One region of the Corynebacterium glutamicum ATCC 13032 genome, then DNA from elsewhere that is predicted to be linked to it. Evidence: predicted binding sites of a transcription regulator. Region 1 holds the regulator's gene; the other holds the start of a gene.
What was found. The regulator LexA, encoded in region 1, represses DNA repair genes until DNA is damaged. The targets are predictions, from matches to a motif close to CGAACANNTGTTCG.
Positions count from the first base shown of each region.

Region 2: the regulator LexA is predicted to act here: its motif matches at 4,909-4,922, upstream of CGL_RS10770 (SAV_6107 family HEPN domain-containing protein).

Region 1 is NC_003450.3:2,031,970-2,042,584, forward strand. It holds gene hrpA (ATP-dependent RNA helicase HrpA) at 1-3,417, shown strand, start outside; gene nrdR (transcriptional regulator NrdR) at 3,459-3,911, opposite strand; gene CGL_RS15685 (hypothetical protein) at 4,018-4,440, opposite strand; gene lexA (transcriptional repressor LexA) at 4,780-5,541, shown strand; gene CGL_RS09610 (DeoR/GlpR family DNA-binding transcription regulator) at 5,846-6,625, shown strand; gene CGL_RS09615 (1-phosphofructokinase family hexose kinase) at 6,622-7,584, shown strand; gene ptsP (phosphoenolpyruvate--protein phosphotransferase) at 7,646-9,343, opposite strand; gene CGL_RS09625 (DeoR/GlpR family DNA-binding transcription regulator) at 9,759-10,553, shown strand; gene CGL_RS09630 (1-phosphofructokinase) at 10,550-10,615, shown strand, end outside.
Region 2 is NC_003450.3:2,292,854-2,303,468, forward strand. It holds gene CGL_RS10745 (peptidoglycan D,D-transpeptidase FtsI family protein) at 1-312, opposite strand, end outside; gene CGL_RS10750 (hypothetical protein) at 468-1,265, opposite strand; gene rsmH (16S rRNA (cytosine(1402)-N(4))-methyltransferase RsmH) at 1,262-2,275, opposite strand; gene mraZ (division/cell wall cluster transcriptional repressor MraZ) at 2,521-2,952, opposite strand; partial or broken gene CGL_RS10765 (DUF3040 domain-containing protein) at 3,653-4,046, opposite strand; gene CGL_RS10770 (SAV_6107 family HEPN domain-containing protein) at 4,376-4,801, opposite strand; gene CGL_RS10775 (GNAT family N-acetyltransferase) at 5,026-5,589, shown strand; gene metF (methylenetetrahydrofolate reductase [NAD(P)H]) at 5,596-6,576, opposite strand; gene idsA (geranylgeranyl pyrophosphate synthase IdsA) at 6,687-7,787, shown strand; gene CGL_RS10790 (alpha-(1->6)-mannopyranosyltransferase A) at 7,797-9,326, shown strand; gene CGL_RS10795 (Rv2175c family DNA-binding protein) at 9,396-9,767, opposite strand; gene pknB (Stk1 family PASTA domain-containing Ser/Thr kinase) at 9,909-10,615, shown strand, end outside.

The sequences.
Region 1 (10,615 bases):
AAGTTGATGACGGATGGTATTTTGCTTGCTGAAATGCAGCGGGATCGTTTCCTCAATGCGTATGACACCATCATCATCGATGAGGCGCATGAACGTTCCCTCAACATTGACTTCATTCTGGGTTATTTGCGCCAGTTGTTGCCTAAGCGCCCTGATCTTAAAGTCATTATTACCTCCGCAACGATTGACCCTGAGCGTTTCGCGGAGCACTTTGCTGATGCTTCTGGAAAACCAGCACCAATTATCGAGGTCTCCGGCCGCACCTTCCCGGTAGAGATCCGTTATCGCCCACTTGAGGTATTAGACGGCGATAAAATTATCGATACCGATCCCCTTGACGGCTTGTGTTCTGCTTTGGAAGAGCTCATGGCTGAAGGCGACGGCGATATCCTCTGCTTCTTTGCCGGTGAGCGTGATATCCGCGATGCCATGGAGGCAATCGAGGCCCGACGCTGGAAAGGTGTGGAAGTCACTCCCCTGTTTGGCCGCCTGTCCAACCAGGAGCAGCACCGTGTATTTAGCCCGCACTCTGGTCGACGCATTGTGCTTTCCACCAATATCGCAGAGACATCCCTGACGGTTCCGGGCATTCACTACGTGGTTGATACCGGTACGGCGCGTATCTCTCGTTATTCAGTGCGCACCAAGGTGCAGCGCCTTCCGATTGAGAACATTTCCCAGGCCAGCGCAAACCAGCGTTCTGGTCGTTGTGGTCGTGTCGCAGACGGTATTGCGATTCGTTTGTATTCCGAAGATGATTTCAACTCTCGCCCAGAGTTCACCGATCCGGAAATTCTGCGCACCAACTTGGCGAGCGTTATTTTGCGCATGGCGTCGCTGCGTCTTGGCGATATTAATGATTTCCCCTTCGTCCAAGCCCCAGAGCAACGCTCCATCAGGGATGGTATTTTGCTGCTCCACGAGTTGGGCGCACTCACCGACGACACCCAAGCCGATGGTTCACCGCAGCTCACCCAGATCGGTAAAGACTTAGCCAACATCCCAGTCGATCCCCGCATGGCCCGCATGCTCGTAGAAGCCAACACTCTAGGCTGCCTGCATTCTGTCATGGTCATTGTGTCCGCTCTGACGATTCAAGATGTTCGCGAACGCCCCCTGGAATTCCAAGCCCAAGCTGATCAAGCCCACGCTAGGTTCAAGGACACCACCTCAGATTTCTTAGGCTTTTTGAAACTGTGGGAGTACATCGCCGATCAGCGCAATCAAAGCAGCGGCAATTCCTTCCGCAAGCAGATGAAAAAAGAATTCCTCCACTACATGCGTATCCGCGAGTGGTGGGATTTGGTGCGCCAATTAGAGCAGATTGGCCAGCAACTTGGTTGGGCAAAGAAGGAGCAGGTTGCAGGCACCGCCAGCCCTGACATCATTCACCAATCCTTGCTCACCGGTCTGCTCTCGCAAATCGGTTCCCGTGATGGTGAGAGCAAAGAATTCACTGGAGCCAGAGGTACCAAATTCTTGGTCTTTCCTGGTTCTGCGCTAACCAAGAAGCCGCCACAGTTCATCATGGCTGGCCAATTGGTAGAAACCTCACGTTTGTGGGCTCGCGATGTAGCCAAGATTGAACCAGAGTGGGTGGAAAAAGCAGCCGGCCCATTGCTCAAGCACCAATACTCTGAACCGTATTGGTCCTCAAAGCGTGGCGCTGCCATGGTGCACCGCAAATCAACGCTCTACGGTGTGACAATTGTTGCCGACAAGGTAGTTCCCTACCACACGGTTGATCCCGTGGCTGCGCGCGATATGTTCATCCGCCATGCCCTCATCGAAGGCGATTGGTCCACTCACCACCGCTTCTACCACGACAACGTGGCCAAATTGGAGGCAATCGGAGAACTTGAAGCCAAGGCGCGTCGCCGCGACATCGTCGTAGATGAAGACACCCTGTTTGATTTCTACGATGCCAAGCTTCCAAGCAACGCCACCACCACCCGCAATTTCGATTCCTGGTGGAAGAAAACATCACGCGTCACACCAGATCTTCTCGATTTCGACCCAGATAGTCTGATCAACGAAGACGCTGACGGCGTTAACGAAGAAGCCTTCCCCGACAAGTGGATTAAAGGCAGCCTGATCTTCGATCTCAGCTACCACTTCGAACCCGGCCACCGCGATGACGGCGTCACAGTCCTCATCCCCATTCCAGTGCTGGGTGGACTTGATACCGAAGGCTTCGATTGGCTAGTTCCAGGCTTAAGGCTTGATTTGGTGACCGAGTTAATCCGCACCATGCCTAAGGCTTTACGACGCACCGTTGTCCCTGCCCCGGATTTCGCCGAGCGGGTCTTGCCGTTACTGCGTCCCTACATGACACCACTGACCACCCAACTTGCCGATGCACTCCATACCCTGGGCGGCCAAGGAATCAACGCCTCTGATTTCGATCCTGCCAAACTCCCCGATCACCTGCGCATTTCCTATGCAGCAGTAGATCGTCGTGGCAAGATCATCGACCGCGACCGTGACCTCGAAGCACTAAAGAAACGCCGCGCGAACCAAATCAGGGCATCTGTTTCTAGCGTTGCTAAGGCATCCGAACAAGATGAAACTACGCAGTGGACCACAGATACCTTGGGCACCATCGATGAAGAAATCGAGACCACTGTCGATGGACAGTCCGTCACCGCGTACCCCGCCTTGGTTGTCACCCCGACTGGCGTATCCGTCAAGGTCATGCCCACCAAGGCTGCTGCTGATGCCTCGATGATCACCGCAACATTGACACTGTTGATGCGTGAGATTGAAGTATCCACAAAGCAAATGGTCAAGGGACTACCCTTGCAACAACGAGTCGCAGTGGACAACTATCCCCACGGCGGTGCCGAAGGACTGGTTTCTGATGCCCGTATCGCCGCAATTCGCGATTTGATGTTTGAACACGGCGGAGCTGTGCGTTCACCGGAAGAGTTCGACGTTCTTCTAGCCAAGGTGAAGCCGGAAACACCAGGAGTTGTTCGTCGAACTGTCGTTGAGCTAGCCCCAGCATTGGTTCACTATGCATCCGTTGTGTCAGAGCTGGAGTCCTGGTCTGGACCTGCCATTGACGATATGACCGCCCAGTTGGATTTCCTCTTGCCAAAGCAGGCCATCAGCATTCACGGCATCAGTAGGTTGAGGCACCTTCCGAGGTATCTGCAGGCGTTGACGATTCGCCTAGAAGAGATGAACCAAAATCCGGATCGTGACGCCGACCGTCAAGATGAAGTGAACTTCGTTGAAGAGCAGCTGGAGAAACAGCTCAGTAAGCTACCCGCTGCGCGAGCCAACACCAAGGAAGCCAAGGATATTGCCTGGCAGATTCAGGAACTAAGGATCAGCCTCTTTGCACAGCGGTTAGGCACTCCCCGACCTGTATCGGCGCAGAGAATCCAGAAGGCTATTGCCAAGCTTCGATAAGCACTGCTTGAGATGAGGGACTAGTTAAGACTTTGTGTCTGCTAGTCCCTTCCGCGTCTGCGCATGAGGCGGATTTCTTTTTCAAAGTCGTCAGCACTGTCAAAAGACTTATACACAGAGGCAAAGCGTAGGTACGCTACCTCGTCGAGTTCTCTCAGTGGATCGAGAATGGCTAAACCAATATCGTTAGCGCGTACTTGAGAGCTTCCGTTGCTGCGGACTGTTTCTTCCACTTGCTGAGCTAGGCGTTTCAACGCGTCATCTGATACGTCGCGGCCTTGGCATGCACGACGGACACCGGTGACTACTTTTTCTCGACTGAACGGTTCAGTGACGCCGTTTCTTTTAACAACGAGGAGAACAGCTTTTTCGATGGTGGTGAAACGGCCTTCGCATTTGCTGCACTCGCGGCGCCTGCGAATGGCGCTTCCGGCGTCAATGACGCGGGAGTCAATGACTTTTGAATGATCATGTTGGCAAAATGGGCAGTACACTAACGGATCCTCTCCCCCTCACTTACTTCGACTTCAAGCATTCGCCTAAAAATAAGTGAATCGGCTGTTGTGCCTTTAGTTTATGCCAGCATTGATCTATTCCCGATTAGCGCCCGAGACTGACACCCACCATCTGGGTTTCGTAGTAGTTCTGGCTCACTTCTTCTTCCCCTGATTGGGAGAGCAAAATTCCGGCGAAAATAACCAGCCCAAACAGTCCTCCGCCCGCCCATTGTTTGAGGGATTCTTTAATCGAACGCGCGTCACTATTGCCACCTGTGGTGTTTTCTGGGTCTTGTTCACGCACCTGTTGCTGTGATGTTCGATAATTTCTTTCACCGTGTGGAAGAATGCGAAGACTTGATGGCTGATGAAAACGATCTCCATTCGAACAGTCAATCGTTCGAACATGCCTCTTATTAGCTGATTTAAGACCGGCGCCTTCCCCCATCCAGACAGCAGCGGAAGGTACGACCACACCTTGACGCAGCTTACGTGAATCTAGCTCTTTACCCGCATAAACAGTCATTTCAAAACTCCCGCCTCAATTGTTTGCCCACATCTTAACTTTTAGCCACGACACGTTCGAACACCAATACCGTTCACATGTTCGACTAAGTTTCTATGTTCGATTTATAGCACCCCGTTCGAACGTTGTCTAGAGAAGATTTAAAAATCTCGAACACTCGTACCATTTCCGCAGGAAAACCTGTATGGTTGGAAACTAGAAATACTGACAGAGGTTCGAATAGCTCAGCATTCAGCTTCAGAAGTTCACACTGGATGAACCCTCATCAAGAGTGAACATGGAAGCGAACAGAGTTTTTAGTGCTTTAACGGGCAAACAATGAGAGGAAGGGAACGGAAGATGGCAATCGAAAAGAAGCCAGCAGGTGCACGAGGCAGTCGCGGTAGCCGCACAGTTAAGACCTTGCCCAACGGAAAACCAGATCCAGCAAGTTTGTCAGATAGGCAGCGCAGGATTTTAGAGGTTATCCGAGATGCTGTGGTTTTGAGGGGTTATCCACCAAGCATTAGGGAAATTGGTGATGCTGCAGGACTTCAATCCACTTCTTCCGTTGCTTACCAGCTTAAAGAGCTAGAGAAGAAGGGCTTCCTGCGCAGGGACCCTAATAAGCCTCGCGCGGTGGATGTTCGCCACCTTCCAGAAACTGAAAGCCGTTCCTCCAAGGCTGCTACACAGGCAAAGAGCAAGGCCCCTCAGGCCGGGGTCCATGATCCTGAGTTAGCTGGCCAGACCTCATTTGTCCCAGTGGTGGGCAAAATTGCCGCTGGTAGCCCGATCACCGCTGAGCAGAACATCGAAGAGTACTACCCACTCCCCGCAGAAATCGTCGGAGACGGTGACTTGTTCATGCTCCAGGTTGTTGGCGAGTCCATGAGGGATGCTGGCATCCTCACCGGCGACTGGGTTGTTGTTCGTTCCCAGCCGGTCGCTGAGCAGGGCGAGTTCGTCGCGGCAATGATTGACGGTGAAGCCACCGTGAAGGAATTCCACAAGGATTCATCTGGCATCTGGCTCCTGCCACACAACGATACGTTTGCCCCAATTCCTGCTGAGAATGCAGAAATCATGGGCAAGGTTGTTTCCGTGATGCGCAAGCTTTAAGTCGCTTTTCAGGTTCCCGCCACAGTATGTGTTCTCACATATCGTGGCGGGTTTTGCTTTATATAGCCACATTCGGGGGTAATCGGGCAAATAAGTTTTTGCTGATCTAGAAAGTGAGTTTACCTGTGGGTTTTCGAAAATTCTGGGCCGGACAATAGAAAAACGCTGCCCGGTTTTTTTGATTGACTCCCGATTTCACCCCTCCGCCGGCAACCAAATGAGGCTTTTGGGCGTTGGACAGTGAGACAATGGGTAAGAAATTCGGACATATTTAGTAAATTGGCTTTTTGCTTTAAGGAGTGACATGTACGCAGAGGAGCGCCGTCGACAGATTGCCTCATTAACGGCAGTTGAGGGACGTGTAAATGTCACAGAATTAGCGGGCCGATTCGATGTCACTGCAGAGACGATTCGACGAGACCTTGCGGTGCTAGACCGCGAGGGAATTGTTCACCGCGTTCACGGTGGCGCAGTAGCCACCCAATCTTTCCAAACCACAGAGTTGAGCTTGGATACTCGTTTCAGGTCTGCATCGTCAGCAAAGTACTCCATTGCCAAGGCAGCGATGCAGTTCCTGCCCGCTGAGCATGGCGGACTGTTCCTCGATGCGGGAACTACTGTTACTGCTTTGGCCGATCTCATTTCTGAGCATCCTAGCTCCAAGCAGTGGTCGATCGTGACCAACTGCCTCCCCATCGCACTTAATCTGGCCAACGCCGGGCTTGATGATGTCCAGCTGCTTGGAGGAAGCGTTCGCGCGATCACCCAGGCTGTTGTGGGTGACACTGCGCTTCGTACTCTCGCGCTGATGCGTGCGGATGTAGTGTTCATCGGCACCAACGCGTTGACGTTGGATCACGGATTGTCTACGGCCGATTCCCAAGAGGCTGCCATGAAATCTGCGATGATCACCAACGCCCACAAGGTGGTGGTGTTGTGTGACTCCACCAAGATGGGCACCGACTACCTCGTGAGCTTTGGCGCAATCAGCGATATCGATGTGGTGGTCACCGATGCGGGTGCACCAGCAAGTTTCGTTGAGCAGTTGCGAGAACGCGATGTAGAAGTTGTGATTGCAGAATGATTCTTACAGTCACTGCAAGTCCGTATCTGTTGAGCACCAATGAGCTTGACGGCACCATCGAAATTGGCGAAGCAAACAAAATCCGGCAGGTTTCCACTGTTGCCGGTGGTTTTGGCACCGGTGTGGCTGCCACCTTGTTTTATGGCGGCAATGAAACTTTTGCAGTTTTTCCCGCTCCAGAAATCTCTCATTACATGCGCCTGGTGACGTTTGCTGGGTTGCCTCATGAAATTATTCCGGTGGCAGGTCCCATCCCCATGCATTTGACCATGCGTGATGCAGAGGGCAATGAGACTAAGTTCAAAGACTCCCCCATGCCTTTGGATGTGTCCCAGTTGGCAATTCTTCGTGATCTAGTGGTGCGTCGAGCCGAAGATGCCGCGTGGGTGTTGTTGGGTGGCAATTTGCCGTCTATCGCGCCTGCTGCGTGGTTTGTGGATGTGGTGAGATCACTTCGCTTGTACCACCCTCATGTGAAGGTAGCTATCGCAGCAACTGGTGCTGCGTTGCGTGCGGTTATTCGACAGCTTGCAGCTACGTCCCCGGATGCGCTGATTGTGGCTGCGGAAGAAATCGAAATTGCCACTGGATTAGAACCCAAAACCTTGAGAGGTCCATGGGTAGAGGGAGATCTCTCCCCGACTGTGGCGGCAGCGCGCGCTTTAATTGATAGCGGTGTCACCGAGGTGTTGGTTACCAACAAGCGGACGGAATCTTTGTATGTTTCCGAGTCTGAATCACTGTTAGCCAGCTACGACAGCACCCCTGGTAAGCAGGGCGTGAATTGGCGGGAATCTTTTACTGCAGGATTCTTGGCAGCATCCAATGATGGAAAATCCACTGAGGACAGCGTGATCAACGCGGTTGCTTACGCCAACGCTGAAGGCAGTGAGTGGGACAACTACATTCCCACACCCGATAAGCTTCGGGCGGAGCACGTGGTCATCAAATCGCTTTAGACCACGCAAAAAGCCTCAAATTCCCACACAGGAATTTGAGGCTTTTTAGCTCAACAGTGGTTTAGACTGCTGCGTCGATCACTGCGCGTACAGCATCGCGTGCTTCAGTTGCACCTTCAGCGTCAAGTGCTGCTTCTGCTGCCTTCTTACAGGTTTCCAGGGTGACCTCTGACAGCTTTGCACCGACTGCTGCGAGAGCAGTGGATGCTGCGGACAGGGAGTTCACGCCAAGACCGGTGAGGACAGTTGCCAACAGTGGGTCTGCTGCTGCTTCACCACAAACACCGACCGGGGTGTTAAAGCGAGCACCTTCGTCACAGGTGTGCTTGATCAGGCGCAGGACTGCTGGCTGCCAAGGATCGGTCAGGTAGGCAAGCTCAGGAGACATGCGGTCCGCTGCCATGGTGTACTGGGTCAGGTCGTTGGTACCGATGGAAACAAAGTCCAGGTGAGGCATGATCTTGTCTGCCATCAGGGATGCTGCTGGAACTTCGATCATGGCGCCGGCGATTAGGCCACGCTCACGGCACATGTCAGCAAACCACTTTGCTTCATAAGCGGTAGCCACCATTGGAGCCATAACCCAGGTTGGGGCGTCGTCGCCACGGCCGAGTTCTTCGCTGGCCTTCGCAATTGCGTCGAGCTGGCGAGTCAGCAGATCAACCTGTCCACGTGCGATACGCAGGCCACGAACACCCAGTGCTGGGTTCATCTCATCAGCCATCGATGCGAATGGAACTGGCTTGTCAGAACCTGCGTCGAGGGAGCGGACAACGACCTTGGACTCTGGGAATGCTTCAAGCACCTTTGAGTAGACCGCAGCCTGCTCATCAACGCTTGGCTCTTCGGTGGCGGAAAGGAAGCACAGTTCGGTGCGGAACAGGCCGATGCCTTCTGCTTCGGTCTGTGCAGCCTGCTGTGCAGAGTTGCCGTCTTGGACGTTGGCCAACAGCTGAACGCGGTAGCCGTCCTTGGTTTGTGCAGGACCCTTCCACTCGGCGATGCGAGCAGCGCGCTCGAGGGACTCGGAGACGAGCTTGGTTGCTTCAGCTTCGTCCGCGTTGCGGTCAATGGTGCCGAGGCTGCCGTCGATAAGCACCTTTTCGCCGGACTTGATGTCCTTGATGCCGGCGCCGGATGCGACGATGCAAGGCACGTTGAGCTGGCGTGCGATGATCGCGGTGTGGCTCGTTGGGCCACCCAGCTCAGTGACAAGTCCCACAAAGAGATCTGTGTCTAGTGCCGCGGTGTCTGCTGGGGAGAGGTCATCTGCAAAGAGAATGACCTGTCCGGAAACAGCTGGCAGACCTGGCTCTTCATCGCCACGAAGTTCTGCGATGACGCGGTCGCGGATGTCGCGCAAGTCTGTGGTGCGCTCCGCGATCAGGCCGCCTGCGGCTTCGAACATGGAGATGAACTTGGTTGTTGCTGCAACCACGGCGTATTCCGCAGGGTGACCACCCTTGACACCCTTGATGACAGCCTTACGCCAGCCACGGTCATTGACCATGCCAGCAGTAGCTTTAAGCACCTCAGCTGCTGGTCCTTCAGCAGCTTCGGAGCGCTCAAGCAAACGAGAAGAGACTGTGGCTGCAGCGGCGTCGAAACGCTCCTGCTCTGCTTCACGGTTTTCTTCGGCGACGACTTCGCCTGCTTGGGGTAGTTCGGGGCGTGGGGTAATCCACACCGCGCTTGCATAACGGACTCCACCGACAACGCCGGTGCCCTTCAGTACAGTGTCTTGATTCACATCAGCCACAGTAGCCACCCATCCTCACAATCATTGAGTTAATTTCCTCAAGATCACCACAAAACCAACAGTTGTGCAACTATTCAAACATTTGGATATTGACAAACAAACACATATCAACATAGCGTGTTGTTAAGCGATCACCATATTTCATACGTTGAGACCATCGTCACAAGTTGATATTCCACCAGCTTATCAATGCATTTGAAGGAGATTTAACACCTTCTCCATCATAGTGACTGAGGCCACATCATGTGTTTTCCGCTCGATTTATTTTAGATTTTCCGCTTTAACCAGCACTTTTAATAACTTCATACGGTTCTTCCACAATCGGAACCAAAACAACACTGGTCAAAAACCAGTTTCCCGCTTGAACAAAATTTCTTCCACGTCAACACCAACTCCAACATCAGCGAGGTTAAGCATGGTCAGCCAAACGGAAAGACAGCATGCAATTGCTTCTTTACTGGCACCAACTGGTGCGGTGTCTGTAGGAGATTTAGCCGAGCATTTCCATGTGACAACCGAAACAGTGCGACGTGATCTTCGGATCATGGAGTCACTGGGTTTGTTGCAACGAGTTCACGGTGGCGCCATTAGCCCAGAGCCCATGGGTACGTCTCCCCCTCGGCTGAAACCTGCCTTGGGTAAAGGAATGCCACCGGAACCCCGTGTTTTAGAACTTGCAGAAACTGCAGTTTCCCTCATCACACCTCTAGCACGCAGCATTTTCCTGGATTCAGGTTTAGCGTGCACGGCGATTGCCACGGTGTTGGGGGATCCTCCAGAAGATGCCAGGTGGACTGTTGTTACAAGTTCCCCCGGCGCTGTGATTGCCTTGTCCGCGACAGATGCCACCTCCACGGTGGTGCTGCACGGGCAGGTTCACGGTAATTGTTCTTCAATCATTGGGTCCACGGCAGTAGACATGATTTCGCAGTTGCGCGCTGATATCGCCTTCGTGGAGGTTGATGCGATTCAATCCGATACAAGTCTGTGCACGTTTTTCCCGGAGACGATTCCCATCAAGCAAGCCATGATCAAAAACGCGGCTTTCACAGTTGCTGTTCTCAGCCCGAGATCTCCCCAAGATCAAGAACTTCAACTTTTGAAGCACCCTTTTTCCACCTTGGCTGATTTTGATGCCCTTGTTACCGATGACCACACGCTAGATTTTCCAGTTTTGCCCGACCACAACTTTCAGGTGGTAACCCCATGATCATCACATTCACCCCAAACCCGAGTATTGATTCCACGCTGTCGCTCGGCGAAGAGCTCTCC
Region 2 (10,615 bases), 260 kb from region 1:
CAAGGCCAAATCAGTTCCGGTCTTTAATTCCTCACGCATGATGTTCGGAGAAACCGTCAGCGAACGTGCCTGCATCGTGTACGCCATCTGGTTTCCTTCGCGGTCCACGATGCTTCCACGACGTGCAGGATCTACGTACACGCGGGTGCGCTGTTCCGAAGCATTGAGGGACAGTTCTGGTCCCCAGACAACTTGGACCCAGCCGAGGCGAATGATCAGTACGCCAGCGATGACCAATGCGATAGCGGTAACCATGTTCACACGTCGCTTGCGTGCGCCGCCCTGGGTTGAAGATTTAGGCCGGTAGGTCACTCCTTCTTCTTGGTTTACGCCTTTAGCTTTACCGCTGCGTCGCGTAAGTTCGCGCTCTCTAGCGGCTCTTCTGCTTTCGTCCTGATACGCCGAACGGCGGGACGTATCTTCACGTCCCGCACGCTCGCCCCGACTTCTGCCATTGCTGGGGAAAGTCACTGCCCTGCGCCACCTGCTTGTCCGGTGGTTGCAGCATAAGGAACAGTGTTGGTCTGATACGGCGGAGCTGCTGCTTCTTGTGGAATCGCCTGGAGGTTTTCAGTCACTGCGTTAGTCTCGTCAGGGTTGCTTGATGCCCGATTTGGTCGGGTCTGTTGTCCATTGATGTCAACTATAGGGCGTGTCTCTGGATTTGCTTCGCGCTCCTCCACAACATCACCGTTTTCCTGCACTGCGAGCACGCCAGGTTCCACTGGGGATACCAAGCCCATCTCCGTAGCATTCGCTGCCAAGGTTGCTGCTGAGCGAGCATCTTCCACATCTCGGTTGAGCGACTCAATGCGATTGCTCAAATCCGTTTCAGTTGCCTGAAGTTCCTGCAACTGGAAAGTCTGCTGTGTAGACGTTCCGGACAGACCCATGGTCGCGCCAACACCAACGCACAGCAGGATAACCACCAGCACAGACAGCTGGATCACCTTAGGATCAGCACGTTTTGCCTCAACGCGGCGACCACGCACCGACATAACCTGCTGAGAGCCCAGCTTGTGCTGCATCAAACGCTTACGCGTTGGTTGCACGCCAGGGTTCACTAGGGCCCGGGTTGTGTGGCGCCTTTCCGGCGCCATGTCACGACGAGGTTGCGTGCTTATCGACGCGCCCCTCCCCGAAGCTTCCGCTGTGGAGAAATCCCTACTCACCGAGACGCGACGGCCATACCGTGGATCAGCGTCAGCGACACGTCGATCGCGAATCTTTCCCGACTCTGTGCGGGAGCCATTTGTCATGGTCATGAGAGGTCTCCTGAGTTGTTGCCGATTCTTTCGATTGCGCGCACCTTCACAGGTGCGGCACGTGGGTTTTCTTCAATTTCAGCTTCCGAAGCCGTTTCAGCACCGCGAGTAACCTGCTTAAACTGTGGTGCAGTTCCAGGAAGATCAACAGGCAAGCCCGGAGGGGTCTTAGAGGTGGTCAGATCCGTGAAGAACTTCTTCACCAGCTTGTCCTCATGAGACTGGTAGCTCATAAACACTGCACGTCCCCCAACATTGAGGGCGTCAGTGATTTGAGGAAGCACATTCTTCAGGGAATCAAGCTCGTTGTTCACCTCAACGCGCAACGCCTGGAAAGTACGTTTCGCGGGGTGTCCACCGGTTCGGCGGGTCGCTGCAGGGATGGCGTCGTACAGAAGCTCCACCAAACGAGCAGAGGTAGTGAACGGCTCTTTTTCACGTTCTTTCAGCACCGCAGAAGCAATCTTGCCGGCGAAGCGTTCATCGCCGTAAGTCTTCAAGATTCGAGCGATGTCACCATGCGAATAAGTGTTGAGGATATCTGCAGCCGTAATACCCTGAGTTGCATCCATGCGCATGTCCAGAGGCGCGTCCGTGCGGTAGGCAAAGCCACGCTCCACCTGATCAAGCTGCATCGAGGAGACACCCAGATCAAACAGAGCGCCAGCGATACCGTGCTCGCGAGCTAAATCAATGATGTCGCCCTCGACAGATTCCAACACCTCGCGGAGTCCGTCGAAACGCGTCTGGACGCCAATGAACCGCTCCCCGAAAGGAGCAAGTCGCGCGCGAGCATCCCGCAACGCATTTTGGTCACGATCAAGGCCAATCAGGCGCGCTTTGGGGAACGTGTTCAGGAAGAACTCCGCATGCCCGCCTGCGCCAAGGGTTGCGTCAACAATGACAGCGTTTTCTCCCAATGCTTCCACGTGTTCGGCGATCAAAGCCGCCATACGATCACGCATTACGGGAACGTGTCCGTGGTTGCCATCCAAGGAAAAATCTTCCATGTGCGTGTTCCCCCCTTTTCCTGCCGGCCTAGATGTCCAATGTCTTGTACTTATGTTTGTGGATAAAAAAACTGCGCGACAATGTCATAGCCACATATCACGCAGTCCGTTTTCCACAAATCACGGAGTGCGTACAGGGCCCCACTCGAAAAGTCTCGATCTGATGTCGGGGAAGTACACCAGAGCCACTCCTCGAGCAGAGTCCATACACGCGCTCCCTGCCATTTCGAAGCATTGCCCAACTATCAGAGCAATCCTCCAAGGACGTCATCTTCAGCTGCTGAGAAGGCAGCCTCCGTCTCTTCCTGATACGCGGCCCAGGCTTGAGCGTCCCAAATCTCCAGAAAATCCACCGAACCGATAACGACACACTCTTTTGTCAGCCCCGCATATGTGCGGTGCGCTGCCGAAAGGGTGATGCGCCCCTGGCCGTCGGGTCGTTGTTCATCCGCGCTTGCTGCAAGGTTTCGGATAAACGCACGAGCCTCAGGGTTTGTCCTAGAAACTGCAGCTGCCTTGCGAGCCCTTGCTGCAAATTCTTCCTTCGGATAAACCGCGAGACTGTGGTCTTGACCTTTAGTGACCATCAATCCCCCCGCAAGGTCCTCACGGAACTTTGCTGGAAGAGTCAGCCTGCCTTTGTCATCGAGTTTCGGGGTATAGGTACCAAGGAACATCCTTGAAGTCCCCTTCCCAGCAACTCAGTGGCATAAACAGAACCAACCATTCAGTTTGTCTCTGAGGGTGCGTAGTGGCCTCTCATGCAAGACCACCGCGCACCGCTGCAGCCCACAATACCCCACTTTCCCCCACCTGAATCAAGTGTTAGGTTCACTTTCCCCCACTTTCCCAATATCCATGCAGGTCACCCACACAAAAACAAAGTGGGGCAAATTTCGTGTCGCCCCCTTATTTTTTCACGCCCCCCATGTCATACCCACTCAAATCGCGGTTTTGAGCAACTTCACCAACTTTCTCTTGTTACCCAAAACCATCGATCTTGCAGGGGAAATGGCAGGTAAAATCTGAAGAACTCTTAAGGTTCCCAACGAACTCTCAGGATTCCACATCGGCCAGAATCGGCGGCTCTTCAAGTGGGGGAAGGTGGGGAGTCTCGGTGGGAGAAAGTGGGGAGTGTGAATTGAAGGCTTTCAGCTCCGAGGGAACCCAGTCGCCACCTCTACTAGCCCGGTCCCCCAATAGCTAATTCCTAGCCCGCCGCGGAAGAAGAATTCCCACCCATCCCCGTACCCACTTCATACATGCCCAATTCATGCCAAAAAATAACGGCGAGGGGCGACAGCTTAGATAGCTGTTGCCCCTCGCACGTTTACTCCTGGGCGCTACCAGGAGTGAGAAGACTTATTCAGTTACTTCTTACTTATTGCCCTCGAATCGTCGACGGAAGTTTTCTTCCATTTTGTCCCCAATGGTGGAATTGCCCTGTTGGCGATTCTTCGCATTGGAAGTGCGGGATGTGACGGAGATTTTGTTGGAGCCGCCCCCCGCGCAGCATCCACACTCCCGATCCGAACATGACTAAGAATCCGATAATTCCGAGCGCAACGAACCACAATGTTTGCTGGCTTAATGCGACGCCGGCAACAAGAAGGACAAGTCCGAGTACGAAAAGTGCGATTCCCCGAAGGGTAAACCCACCGCCTGCTAGGCCATTGTTACTTGCAACCGCTTTTCCAAATTTCGGATCATCTGCCATGAGCGCTTGCTCAATTTCGCGCAGTGCGCGTTGCTCCTGCTCTGAAAGCGACACGATGTCCTCCCGGTGGTTAGTAGAGACATTTTTTCTTCTATGCCTTATTAACGCCCAGAATATCCAGAATGTTCCCCGTTATGCCAATAACGACAAAAACGAGGGGGATACCCCGGCCGATCATGGTGGATCTTTTTGACACACACTCCCCTCTAGGCGCCCGTCAGTTGAGACGAATTTGTTAAAACAGCAGGTTAAACAGCACTTTTTCACGATTGTTACGAATCCAAAACAGTCTGGTTAACTACCCCCGTTCTGCCGCAAACGAAGGTTTATAAGACAAAGATCACATGTCGGCGCGGGCGTTAAAAAATAGGATTACGCAGCACCTATGCAGCATCCACGCTTGGACTAAAGCCGTGTTGCGCCTCCTCCAGGAACAGGGCAACTCGAGCCATAAAGCGATCTAAGTCCGCCGCAGAAAGGGTGATATCCAGCCCACTGCTTGCTCTTGATCTAATGGTGGAGAATTGGGAAAGTTCAGCCGCCCACTCCGCTGCCTCATCTCCCACCAATTGGAGCTGATCCCAAGCACTCTTAGGCTTCCGCTTTCTGGCAGCTACGTCGCTTCCCGCCACCACCGCACCGGCCGTTCGGAGAGCGGATTGATAGGACATCTCTAGAGCCAGCAGAAGATCACCTTCGCCGCGGTAGGTATGTGCCTGCTCTAAAAGGATGTGCGCCTTGGAGAAAAACTGGGCCCTTTTTCCTCCCACTCTCTCAAACCTCGTTGTTGCTGAAATTACGTCACCCATTGTCTTCCTCTCCTTTCAATCCGCTCTAGCTTTGAAGGCCTAGAAACCTTCGTTTCTTTTGTTAGCCCTCACTATATGGACAGGGGTGGACATCAAAATCGATTATTCGAACACATATTTGAATAATGGATTTTGGGGTGTAAACTACTTCAGTTCGGCCGATTCCTGCATAGATTTCTGCGGAACACCCAACTCACATCACCACTTCTGGTTTGATGGGGAGCGTGTCACCGATCATTCGTAAATTGAGTATCCCCGAGTTCACCACCAACACCCCAGTGTTGGTGGATATCTACATCGCAGCGATGAACTATGACAAAGCAATCAGGGATACCCGGATCGAAGTCTGGCGGAGAAACTCCCAGAACCCCGGATTCACAGCAGTGGCAGCGCTGATGGATGATCAGGTCGTGGGCGTGGCCTATGGCTTCAATGGCAGCCCAGATCATTGGTGGCAACACCAATTACGCCGGGGACTCCGACAACAAGGAGGCCCGACGGAAGAGGAAATCCATATCATCCACAACTACTTTGAGGTTGCGGAAGTTCATGTTCAGCCTGGCTTCCAAGGTCACGGCATTGGCCGAAAGCTGATGCATGAACTGTTAAAAGACAAACAAAACACTTTTGCCATTTTGTCTACACCCGAGGTCGACGATGAGGCGAACCATGCGTTTAGCCTGTATCGCTCTCTCGGCTTCACTGACTTGCTCAGGCAGTTTAGGTTTGACGGGGATCAACGGCCGTTTGCCGTATTGATCACCGCCCTCCCCCTTCATGATTCCTAAGAGGGCTTAACGCACCGCGTCTTGGCCGTGCTCTGCTCCCCAAGCAGGCGCCATGCCAAGGTTGTACAACACTTCTTGGGTTGCACGGGTGAAGTTAAGCGTCATGAAGTGCAGATCTTCCGCACCTTCGGCAATGAGTCGCTCTGCCATATTGGTGGAATATTCAATGCCCACCTTGCGGATCTCGTCTTTGTTCGCTTCTTCATTGCCGTTTGCAGCTCGAACAAGTGATTCTTCTAGTTGGCTCGGCAATTGAGCACCAGAGAGTTCGACCTGTCGACGCACAGACCGCAGGCTCGTAATGGGCATGATGCCAGGAATGATTGGCTTCGCACCATGAATGGGGTCTGCAGCGACAAGGCGATCACGAAGTCGCAGGTAGTCTTCCACATCAAAGAACATCTGCGTGATGGAGTACTCTGCCCCTCCACGCAGCTTCGCCAGAGTGTATTTGGTGTCTTCTTCTAGAGTTTTCGCCCGGAAATGCCCTTCGGGGAAGGAGGCGATACCGAGGTCGAATTCCCGGAACTCAGGAGTGGACTTAATAAGATCGATGAGCTCAGAGGCATAGTTCAGTCCTCCATCGGTGCTCACCCAATCGCCTAATGGGTCTCCAGGCGGATCTCCTCGAAGCGCCAACAGGTTTGTTAATCCCAGCTCTAGGTATTCCCGAAGAATTGCCTTCATCTCTTCGCGAGTGTGGTTAACCAGGGTCAGGTGCACCAGAGTGGTCAACGGTTGTTTCGCTAATCGTCGAGCAATACGTGAGGTTCTCTCACGGGTTGATCCGCCAGCACCATAAGTCACGGAGACAAACGATGCACCGAGGTCATGGAAGACCTCTGCTGCGCGGTAAAGACGCTCTTCAGCTGCATCGTCGCGGGGTGGCATAAACTCGACAGAAAAAGGTACTCGGCCGGGTGAAGGACGCTTCAAAACGTCGCTAATTGCCCATTGAGATGAGGCTGGGATGTTCGTTAGGGACATGCCTGGGTATCTTAGTGTGATGAGAGTGTTTTGTTGGGACTGCCTCTGGCATTTATTCACCTCCACCAAAATTCAGCCCGCATCCCCCTATTCGATTGAAGGACGTCTCCTTGAGCAGTTTCGATGCCCATGACCTTGACCTCGACAAATTTCCGGAGGTCGTGCGAGATCGTTTGACGCAGTTCCTCGATGCTCAAGAGCTAACAATTGCTGATATCGGCGCTCCTGTCACAGATGCTGTGGCCCATCTTCGCAGTTTCGTGCTCAATGGAGGAAAGCGAATCCGTCCTCTTTATGCGTGGGCTGGTTTCCTGGCGGCGCAAGGCCATAAGAATTCTTCTGAAAAACTTGAGTCCGTCCTTGACGCCGCAGCGAGTCTCGAATTCATCCAGGCTTGTGCCTTGATTCATGACGATATTATCGATTCTTCTGATACCCGGCGCGGAGCCCCCACAGTTCACCGGGCTGTGGAAGCTGATCACCGCGCCAATAATTTCGAAGGCGATCCCGAGCACTTTGGCGTTTCAGTCTCGATTTTGGCTGGCGATATGGCATTGGTGTGGGCAGAAGACATGCTGCAGGATTCCGGTTTGAGTGCAGAGGCATTGGCCCGCACGAGGGATGCTTGGCGTGGCATGCGTACTGAGGTTATTGGCGGCCAGCTGCTTGATATTTATCTAGAGTCGCACGCCAACGAGTCGGTGGAGCTTGCGGATTCTGTCAACCGCTTCAAAACGGCCGCTTACACGATTGCGCGCCCATTGCACCTGGGCGCCTCCATTGCTGGCGGTTCGCCGCAGCTTATCGACGCGCTCCTCCACTACGGCCACGACATCGGCATTGCATTCCAGTTGAGGGATGATCTGCTTGGTGTGTTTGGGGATCCCGCTATCACCGGCAAACCAGCTGGAGACGATATCCGTGAAGGCAAGCGCACTGTTCTTCTTGCGCTCGCTCTACAACGCGCTGATAAGCAATCTCCTGAAGCTGCAACGGCCATTCGCGCAGGTGTTGGAAAGGTGACTTCACCAGAAGATATTGCTGTCATTACAGAGCATATTCGAGCTACTGGTGCTGAAGAAGAAGTTGAGCAGCGAATTTCCCAGCTGACTGAATCCGGTTTGGCTCACCTCGATGATGTAGACATCCCCGATGAGGTGCGCGCACAGTTGCGGGCACTGGCTATCCGCTCAACCGAACGTCGGATGTAGTAGACGCGTATGACACTTTTTCAACGTTTAACCAACCCTGTAGTGCTCGGCGGCCTAGCAGGTGTTTTGCTTCTGCTCGGCTCTTTCGGTGGCGGTGCCATTCGGTACCGTGGCGGAGTGCTCGATGCGTTGGGGCTTAACTTCCTTGCTTTTGGCCACGCGCAGGGTATTTCCAATACCGTGTTGTGGGTTGGGCAGCTGCTGCTGATTGGCGCGTGGGTTCACCTTGGACGTCGGTTGTTCAAGAAAAAAGTCGCTGATGACACCGCAGACGCTGCTGACTTAGGTCTTGTAAAGCGCACGTTGTATGCCATGGTGGTGCCCCTCATTTTTGCGGCACCAATGATGTCGCGTGATGTTTATTCCTATCTCATGCAGGGCGCGATGCTGCGTGATGGCTTCGATCCCTACACTGAGGGCGCTGCGGTAAACCCTGGCCCCATGTTGCTTGAGGTCTCTCATGATTGGCGCAACACCACGACGCCGTATGGTCCACTACACCTGTGGATTGGAGACATGATCACCACGGTTGTGGGCGATAATGTCACCTTGGGCGTCGTCGCTTACAAGATCTTGTCGATCATTGGCCTTGCTGTGACAGGCTGGAGCATTGTCCGCATTGCACAACATTTTGGAGCCAACCCAGCAATTGCATTGTGGATTGGTGTGGCCAATCCTGTGATGATCATCCACATGATCGGCGGCATGCACAATGAATCCCTCATGGTGGGATTGGTCAGCGTCGGCTTGTTGCTAGCACTGAAGAAGCGTTTCGTGGCAGGTGTGGCACTCATTGCAGTGGCTGTGTCGCTGAAAGCTACAGCGGCGATTGCACTTCCTTTTGTGGTGTGGATCGGCATGCATCATTTCGCAGGATTCTTAGCCACCAAAAAGGGCAAAGACTCCCCTACCCTTAAGCAACAGGTCCCCGCGTTCTTTGCCACTGGAGCTGCAGGTGTTGCTGTCACTGGTGTTGTTGTCAGTGCGATCACTTGGGCGTCTGGCGCTTCGTGGGGCTGGATCAGTGAGATCAGTGGCAACAGCAAGGTAATCAACCCGCTGGCTTTCCCTTCTTTGGTGGCCAGTGTGATCACCATGGTGGCTGAAGTGTTCGTTGACGATTTCGACTACAACGCAGTGGTTAATGTTGTGCGCTCAATCTCCATGCTGATCATGCTTGGCGGGTTGGTCGTATGTTGGTGGCTGTTCCGCCAGAACGAACGCAGGGCGGTCACTGGTACAGCAGCGGCTTATGCCGTGGCTTTTGTGTTCAATTCTGTGACCTTGCCGTGGTACTACGCCAGCTTGATCTCTTTGCTCGGCACATTTAAACCACCGATGTGGTTGATTCGCTTCGCAGCGGGTGCTTCGGTGTTTATCGCGCTGATGTTTACCGGAAGTGGAAACCACCAGCTGTACAACATCGTTACGGTGATCATCGCAGCAATTATCGCGTGGCTTGCCACCGTGGTGATCTTTGATGACACTGACCCTGCAACAACGGCCACGGAGAAACCCTCCCCGCATACCGTTTCCTAGTTGCATAAGGTAAACCGCCACCCCACTAACAAAATGGGATGGCGGTTTTTTAGATCTTTTAGAAAGCGCTTAGAACGCCATTGCTTGAGCGCGTCGCATAACTTCACGAGCCAACTGGCCATGAAGTGCATCGATGGGGCGACCAGGAAGGGTCTCGTCTTCGGTAAACAGGAACGCGAGGATTTCCTCGTCGCTGAAGCCACCGTCGGCAAGCAAGGCAATAACTCCAGGGATGAAACGGTTGGTGTTTTCCTTCTTGGTGCTCAGGAAAGCTTCTGGAATGTAGCGAATACCGTCGCGCCGGACCACGATCAATTTGTGTTCATTGACCAGATCCATCACCTTGGTGACAACAACGCCGAGGCGCTCGGCTGTCTCCGGAAGGGTCAGCAATGGTTCATTGTCGGGCAGGGCGAAGGAAGATTCATTGTTGGAACTCACAGTCTTAATTTAGCTGGTTCGAGCTCTAATGGAGAATCTTTAGGGTATTTCTGCGCGTGCCGGGAATGAAAGCACCTTCTTGACCTTTGAAAACAGGATGTCACTACCACTTTTTGTGTACCTTCCGACATACTGGAACGCATGGCAAACTTGAAGGTCGGTGACGTTTTAGAGGACAGGTATCGGATTGAAACTCCGATTGCCCGGGGTGGTATGTCTACCGTGTACAGGTGCCTTGATCTTCGTTTAGGACGTTCCATGGCGCTTAAAGTCATGGAAGAAGATTTCGTTGATGATCCCATTTTCCGGCAGCGTTTCCGTAGGGAAGCTCGGTCAATGGCGCAGCTAAATCATCCAAATTTGGTCAATGTGTATGATTTTTCCGCTACTGACGGTTTGGTGTATCTGGTGATGGAGTTAATCACTGGTGGCACCTTGCGTGAGTTGCTGGCTGAGCGGGGACCTATGCCCCCGCATGCTGCTGTGGGCGTTATGCGTGGGGTGCTCACGGGTCTCGCGGCTGCCCACCGGGCGGGCATGGTGCACCGGGATATCAAGCCTGACAACGTGTTGATCAATAGTGATCACCAGGTGAAACTGTCTGATTTCGGCTTGGTTCGAGCGGCTCACGCCGGCCAGTCTCAGGACAATCAGATTGTGGGCACGGTGGCTTATCTTTCCCCTGAGCAGGTTGAGGGCGGTGAGATCGGGCCGGCCAGCGACGTGTATTCGGCAGGCATTGTGCTCTTTGAGCTGCTCACAGGCACCACGCCTTTTTCGGGCGAGGATGATCTCGACCATGCATACGCCCGCCTTACGGAAGTCGTGCCGGCACCGAGTTCGCTTAT